DNA from 2 places in the Peribacillus sp. 05N428 genome. Region 2 is predicted to be linked to the other one. Evidence: riboswitches for the same ligand, from Rfam matches in the RefSeq annotation. Region 2 holds a riboswitch; the other holds the start of a gene.
The links. Region 2 has a riboswitch for glycine ahead of AC1DIV_RS11390 (amino acid permease). Riboswitches for the same ligand answer to the same signal wherever they lie in the genome.
Positions count from the first base shown of each region.

Region 1 (4,185 bases), on a different contig from region 2:
CTGCATGAACCTCACCTTCCTTCATTGATTGAGCGAATTGGATCAATGATGAAAAATTATCCATCTTGATTTTCATTTCGCCCTCTGTTTTGGACTCGCCGACTACATCAATTAAATATTCTTCAATGTTGTTAATATCCAGTTTGGTTAGAATATCATCCAATTCACCGATTACTTTTTCAAATAAATTTATTTTTTCGTATAGTAACTTCAGTATATGTTCTTCAACTGTATTTTTCGTGGCAAAGTTATAAATCATCACATCTTCTTCCTGACCAAGGCGGTGGATCCGTCCAATTCTCTGTTCAAGCCTCATTGGGTTCCATGGCAGGTCAAAATTAATCAAGTGATGGCAAAACTGAAGGTTTATCCCTTCCCCGCCAGCTTCTGTTGCGATTAATACCTGAATATTCTTTTGGAATAATTCTCGCATCCAGTCTTTCTTTCCGCGCTTAAAACCGCCCCGGAAAGGAACAGAAGAAATTCCATTCTGCTGTAGGTACCATTGGAGATATAGTTGAGTCGCCCTATATTCCGTAAAGATAATTACTTTGTCATCAATTTTCTTGATCAGTTCCAAAGCTTTTTCAGCCTTTGAGTTCTGGACCGTTTCATTCACTTTAGTAAATAAATCATCAAGCTTTGCCAAAAAATCAGGGGAAGGCTGATCGTATTTATCTCTCATATTCTTTAATGTATAAAAGACAGCCTCTCTGCTGCTGCATGCTTCCCTTTGGAGAGTGAGAGCCGAAAAGGCGCTTCCTTTTGATCCATCCGAAATTGGCTTGAATTTGGAAACAGCATCATACAATGCTTGTTCCGTTGGAGAAAATTCAATGGTGATGGTTTCCACATGCCGTTTTGTCCATTCAATGCCAGTATCGGCCCGCCGGTTTCGAATCATGACAGTGTTGACCAGTTCCTTTAGGTGTTCATCTTCAGTTATGTTCCGGCCTTTCCCTTTATACTTTTCCGAAAAGAGTGAGGCATTTCCCAAGTGGCCCGGTTTCAATAACGAAACGAGGTGGAATATCTCCTCGACTTTATTTTGAATCGGAGTGGCTGTCAGGAGTAAACAAAATTTCTTTTTCAGATTTTGGACGAATTCATAGTTCTTCGTCTTATTATTTTTAAGTTTATGAGCTTCATCAATAATGATGAAATCATATTCCTGAGTAAAGATGATATCTCGATGTGGAGCGCGTTTCGCTGTATCAATGGATGAAATGACCACATCACAGGAGTCCCAGACATAACTTTTTCTCTGAACGACTGCCGGAATATGAAACTTGGTATTCAATTCAAATGCCCATTGTGTGACAAGGGAAGCCGGAACAAGGATCAATACTTTTTTTACAAGTCCCCTAATCATATACTCTTTTAGGATCAAGCCTGCTTCAATTGTTTTTCCCAGCCCTACCTCATCAGCCAAAATAGCTTTTCCATTCATCTTTTCCACTACTTGCTTCGCCGCTTCCAATTGATGGGGAAGCGGGGTTAACTGAGGAAGGTGCTTGGGCGCCTGTAAACCTTCAAAATCAGGGATGATAAGATTTTCCTCCATTTGAACCGCCAACTTATAAAGTTCCCAATTTCCCCATGGACCGTCATTTTCCATCTTTTGCAGAAACTCGTCATTCCATTCAGAATTGAAGGATATATTGATTTTCATAGAAATAACTCCCTCTTAAATCATAATTTCCTTAATATAAGGTCAAAATCCGAACATTTCATATGTGAAGTAAGATAAATATTTCTCTTCAAAAGTTATTGCAGAGATAAGTTTCTTAGGGTAGGATATAAGTATATTTAGAAAATTCCAATTTCCAAACGCTGCAAAGAATGTTTGTACATCGATTTTGCAGTTCGCGTTTTCTTAGTATGGGCTATATGCTCCTAATTTATCCAAGATTACCGAGGAGATCAGTTAAACGGTTTCTGAAGTTTTAGGAGAATTGGCAGAGAATGCATTCCATTTATGTTCAAAGGTTTTACCGATGCTGGGGGCTTATTCGCTTCCTTTCAATGGTAGACCATTTATATGCGGGTGAAGATAAGGGGAGAGACTACGGATGTAGCGCCGAAGGAGCAAACTTAGCAGTGAATCTCTCAGGCAAAAGAACTCTTATTGGACGCAACTCTGGAGAGCGCCGCCCGTTATGGGACGCGGCCACCAAAGGGGAAAACCTATTACATAGGTAAACTTTCAGGTTTCAGGACAGAGAAAAAGCTCAAACGGGCTTTCTCTGTCCTTTTTTGTGCTTTTTTCACATCATGAATCAGGATGTATCTGATGCGTAATGACAAGAAGCTTTTGATAATGAAGCCAATTAATTTTTTAAAAAATCTGAAGGGGGTCATTTTTTGACCAATTTAAAAAGAACACCACTATTTGAGGTTTATCGTGAATACGGAGGTAAAACGATTGATTTTGGCGGCTGGGAACTTCCTGTCCAATTTTCGGGTATAAAGGATGAACATGAAGCCGTACGGACAAAAGCGGGGTTATTCGATGTTTCCCATATGGGGGAAGTCGATGTTAAGGGGCCTGGGAGCCTTTCCTTTTTACAGAAGATGCTGACCAATGATATATCAAAGCTGCAACAAGGCGGTGCCCAATATACCGCCATGTGTTATGAAAACGGAGGCACGGTTGATGATCTTATCGTGTATAAAAGGGCTGAGGACGACTATCTGCTCGTGGTCAATGCAGCGAATACAGAAAAAGATTTCAATTGGCTGCAAGCTAATTTAACGGAAGATGCCCAAATTACGAATGTATCCAGTGACTATACACAGCTGGCACTTCAAGGACCAGCTGCAGAGAAGATATTACAAAAACTATCAGGAAGTACTGACTTAAGTGAAATTGGATTTTTCAGGTTCAAGGATCATGTCATGATTAACGGTATCTCCACTCTGGTATCCCGTACTGGATACACTGGTGAAGATGGTTTTGAGATATATAGCGACAGTAAAAATGGCCCTGCCCTTTGGAAGGCGATTATGGATGCCGGTAAGGAAGAGGGGGTTCAGCCGATTGGTTTAGGTGCTCGTGATACCCTCCGTTTTGAAGCGAAACTGCCGCTGTATGGGCAGGAGCTTTCAGCGGACATCACCCCGATAGAAGCCGGGATTGGTTTTGCAGTAAAAGTGGATAAGGAAGTTGATTTTTTCGGGAAAGCCGTACTTGCTGAGCAAAAGGAGAAAGGGGCTCCCCGCAAGCTTGTGGGAATTGAAATGATTGACCGTGGCATTCCACGTCATGGGTATAAGGTCTACAGCGGTGATGAAGTCATTGGCGAGGTCACGACTGGTACCCAATCGCCAACATTGAAGAAAAACGTTGGATTGGTACTTATCGATAAGGAATTTTCGGTTCTGGATGCGGAGGTCGAAGTGGAAATCCGTTCCAAACGTTTGAAAGCCGTTATAATACAAACACCTTTTTATAAAAAACCACGTAAATAGAGGGGAATGGTCATTAGATGAAACATCGTTATTTACCCATGACAGAGCAAGATAAACAAGAAATGCTGGAAGCGATAGGGGTATCAACTGCTGAAGAACTTTTCAATGATATCCCTGAAAGCGTTCGTTTTCAAGGAGAATACGATATCAAGCCTGCTAAATCGGAACCTGCATTAATGAAAGAATTATCAAGGCTTGCTGCAAAGAATGCGGACCTTAAAAATTATGCTTCCTTCCTTGGTGCGGGTGTCTATGACCATTACGCCCCGGTCATCGTCGATCATGTTCTTTCCCGTTCTGAGTTTTATACGGCTTATACACCGTATCAGCCTGAAATTTCACAGGGCGAGCTTCAAGCAATCTTTGAATATCAAACGATGATATGTGAATTGACGGGCATGGATGTGGCTAACTCCTCCATGTATGACGGCGGGACGGCGCTGGCTGAAGCAGCAATGCTTGCTTCAGGACAGACAAGGCGGAAGAAGATTCTCATTTCAGGAACCGTTCATCCTGAATCAAGAGAAGTTGTGAAGACATATGCGAAAGGGCAACGCGTGGAAGTGATCGAAATTCCCCATAAAGACGGTGTGACTGACTTAGCTGCTTTAAGTGAATTGGCGAATGATGACATTGCAGGAGTGATCGTGCAATATCCGAACTTTTTTGGCCGGATCGAGCCATTGAAAGAAATGGAAGAAATCATTCATGGCG
Region 1 is NZ_JBFTMS010000004.1:233,825-238,009, forward strand. It holds gene AC1DIV_RS06175 (YqhG family protein) at 1-6, opposite strand, end outside; gene AC1DIV_RS06180 (DEAD/DEAH box helicase) at 1-1,672, opposite strand, end outside; glycine riboswitch at 2,048-2,135, shown strand; glycine riboswitch at 2,139-2,224, shown strand; gene gcvT (glycine cleavage system aminomethyltransferase GcvT) at 2,365-3,471, shown strand; gene gcvPA (aminomethyl-transferring glycine dehydrogenase subunit GcvPA) at 3,489-4,185, shown strand, end outside.
Region 1: another riboswitch for glycine. It lies ahead of gcvT (glycine cleavage system aminomethyltransferase GcvT); the one in region 2 lies ahead of AC1DIV_RS11390 (amino acid permease).

Region 2 (4,185 bases):
AATTCATACCTGACCGAAAAGGTCCGATAATATATATTAGCTTACACTATTTTGATATAAAATTTAATGCAGTTGCCTGATATATTTTAGCAGCAGTGCGCAGACAGCCGAACAATGATAGTTCATAAAACAGATAAAGCCTTGAATTCATAGTGAGTTCAAGGCTTTATTTCCTTTAGCTATATTTTTTCCTAGAGTTATATAGTATTACCAAAAGTATGAACCAGATTGGGGTCAAGAGCAGTGATAGTCGTGTAGCTTCAGCGAATAGCATAACAATAAGGATGAACAGGAATAATCCTAATATGGCGTAATTGACAAAGGGTGTAAAAGGAGTCTTGAAAGTCGATTTTGCTCTTAGGTCAGGCCTTGTTTTCGAATATTTGATATGGGAAATCAAGATAATGCTCCATACCCATATGAAACAGATGGCACTGATGGTCGTCACGACGGTAAATGCCTGTTCAGGTATCAGTTTGCTTAATAATGCCCCTATTGATACAACGATTGTGGATGTTAATAAGGCATTGCTCGGAACAGCCTGTTTATTTAATTTTTCCAGTTTAGCAGGGGCTTCGCCATTCCTGCTTAACGTATAAAGTATTCGGCTCGTTGAAAATAAACCGCTGTTGCATGCAGAAGCAGCGGATGTCAAAACGACGAAGTTGATGATCCCTGCAGCGACAGGAATGCCGATTAACGCAAAGACCTCTACAAATGGGCTGCTCGTGGCATCCAGTTGTGTCCATGGGTTGACGCAGAGAATGACGAATAGTGCACCAACATAGAAAAGTAAAATCCGGACAGGGATTTTATTGATGGCAGATGGAATGTTCTTTCTCGGGTTTGCCGTTTCTGCTGCAGAAACCCCGACCAATTCGACACCGACAAATGAGAAGACGACCAGCTGTAAAGATAATAGGAATCCAGAAATGCCATTAGGGAACATGCCCCCATGATTCCATAGGTTCGTTAGGGAAACCGTTCCGCTATTGGTATTGAAGCCGATGATCAAAAGGATGATACCCACGACGATTAAGGCGATGATCGTGATTACTTTAATGATGGCAAACCAGAATTCCAATTCACCAAATAACTTAACGGTCAAAAGGTTCAATCCTAACAGAATGACTAGGCATATTAGAGCCGGAATCCATTGAGGGATATCGAACCAATATTGCATATAGACGCCGACAGCTATGATATCGGCCATTGCGGTCATGATCCAACAGAACCAATATGTCCACCCTGTCACGAAGCCGGCCCATGGACCGACATATTCGGTTGCAAATTCAGTGAATGATGTATATCCTGCATTGGATAAGAGCAATTCCCCTAGTGCCCTCATCACAAAAAACAAGGCAATCCCTATTATCAGATAAGAAAATAATATAGAAGGTCCTGCCAATTGTATGGCTTTTCCGGAACCTAAAAATAATCCGGTGCCAATGGTTCCTCCTATTGCGATCAGTTGTACATGTCTATTTTTTAAATCTCTTTTTAATTCTTGTTTTGCCAATTCTTACGCCCCCGTCTTTTTATAGTCTTGGTAGTGAATGAGTTTACCTGCATGGTCTTGGAGAGAGGGACGTAATTTTTTCGTCCAGCTTTGCCTTTCCCATTGGTTTTAAAGCTGTTGTTTTTAGTCCAACCACAAAATGGACAATAAAAAAAGAGATTGGATAATACCAATCTCTTAAAGGGTTCAGAATAACAATTTTATCATTCGTTACTCTTCTGTCCTTTTGCCTGAGATTGTGAATCCTTCGGCGCTGCATCTTGTACAGTCTCTCCAGAAGCTGCTCCTGCTATAGTGTCATCCATAGCATTCATCGCTTGCTTTTATGCGGTTGTGAAGAAAGTCAGTCAGTATAATTTTCCACTGCTTGATCATTCATTATGCTTATAAAATAATATTGGAATTCTATCATCTATTTTTCGGTAGGTCAACAATTTTTTTGAAAGGAAACAGGCATTATCTGTAGTTTAATAGTGGTCTTAATTTTTATAAAGGTACTTGAAAAATTTATTTTTTTGGATGATCACTATTATGAAATATTGATCATCATTTTTTAAAAATGATATTTTTCGATTAGGAAAATTGCCAAGATATATTTGGCAACTGTTTATTTCAAAAATACAATTGTATTTTTACAGAATATTTACTATTATAAGATAAGAAAACATAAATGAAGTGTTATTGATATTTTTTCGATAGAGCATTTCTAACCGCAATAATTAATAAGTTCGTGGTAAGGATAGAAAAGCATTACCGATATTGCATCTGGGGGAGTTAAACATGTCGAACAAGGAATTAAAGAGAGGGCTGGAATCACGTCACATTCAAATGATAGCTTTGGGCGGAACCATCGGTGTCGGGTTATTCATGGGATCGGCGAGCACGATCAAATGGACAGGGCCCTCTGTAATGCTTGCTTATGCCATCGCAGGTATTTTTATATTTTTCATCATGCGTTCCATGGGTGAGATGCTTTATTTAGAACCGACTACAGGTTCTTTTGCAACCTTTGCGAGCAGCTATATACATCCTTTGGCAGGTTATATGACTGCTTGGAGCAATTGGTTTCAATGGGTAATCGTCGGAATGTCCGAAATCATTGCGGTTGGCTTGTATATGCAATATTGGTTCCCGGAGTTACCGGCCTGGATACCAGGTGTGGTCGCCATGTTCATCTTGGGAGCGGCCAACCTCATTTCCGTTAAATCCTTCGGGGAATTTGAATTCTGGTTTGCACTTATAAAAATCATAACGATTATATTGATGATCGTTGCCGGCCTAGGCCTTATCTTCTTTGGAATAGGGAATGGCGGGGATGCGATTGGATTATCGAATCTTTGGGAAAATGGCGGCTTCTTTACGGGAGGCTGGACAGGATTCTTCTTTGCGCTTTCGCTTGTCGTGGCTTCCTATCAAGGCGTTGAGCTTATCGGCATCACAGCCGGAGAAGCGAAAGACCCAACGAAGACCGTAACAAAAGCGATCCAATCAATCATATGGCGCATATTAATTTTCTATATTGGTGCCATATTCGTCATCGTGACAGTCTTCCCTTGGGATCAACTGGATGACTTAGGCAGCCCATTCGTTTCAACCTTTGCTAAAATAGGTATCACAGCAGCAGCAGGCATCATCAATTTTGTCGTAATCACTGCGGCAATGTCTGGATGCAACAGTGGTATTTTCAGTGCAGGGCGTATGCTTTACACACTGGCATTGAATGGCCAAGCTCCGAAAATCTTTGCTAAAGTATCTAAAAATGGAGTGCCGGCATATTGTACGATCGCTGTACTTTTAGGATTGGGCATCGGAGTTATCCTGAACTATCTTGCACCGCCGCAAGTATTCCTTTATGTGTACAGTGCGAGTGTTTTACCTGGGATGATTCCATGGTTTGTCTTACTGATCAGTGAGCTTAAATTCAGAAAGGTAAATGCCGCTGAAATGGAGAAACATCCGTTCAAAATGCCGTTGGCCCCTTACAGTAACTATGCGACAATAGCCTTTTTACTGATGGTGCTGGTAGGTATGTGGATCAATCCTAGTACAAGGATTTCCTTGGTTGTCGGGATCGTTTTCCTAGCCTTGGTAATAGCAAGTTATTACATGCTGAAAATGGATAAACGAACACCATTGGACGTTAAATCCGATGATGAGATTTCAGGATAAGAAATTCTATTAGAAAGCCCTTCTCTAATTCGAGAAGGGCCTTTTTTGTCCTTGTAGATCAATTGTGGAATTCACGAGTAAAACAGCGAAACTCACGAGTAAAGTCGTTGGATTCACGAGTAAAACAGCGAAACTCACGAGTAAAGTCGTTGGATTCACGAGTAAAACAGCGAAACTCACGAGTAAAGTCGTTGAATTCACGAGTAAAACAGCGAAATTCGCGAGTAAAGTCGTTGAATTCACGAGTAAAACAGCAAAACTCACGAGAAGAAGTTGAATTCACGAGTAAAACAGCGAAACTCACGAGTAAAGTCGTTGAATTCACGAGTAAAACAGCGAAATTCGCGAGTAAAGTCGTTGAATTCACGAGTAAAACAGCAAAACTCACGAGAAGACGTTGAATTCACGAGTAAAACAGCGAAACTCACGGGTAAAGTCGTTGAATTCACGAGTAAAACAGCGAAACTCACGAGTGTAGCTAATTTGCCCCCGTAACA
Region 2 is NZ_JBFTMS010000009.1:107,210-111,394, forward strand. It holds gene AC1DIV_RS11390 (amino acid permease) at 176-1,519, opposite strand; glycine riboswitch at 1,728-1,806, opposite strand; gene AC1DIV_RS11395 (amino acid permease) at 2,300-3,688, shown strand; gene AC1DIV_RS11400 (hypothetical protein) at 3,753-3,965, shown strand; gene AC1DIV_RS11405 (hypothetical protein) at 4,046-4,183, shown strand.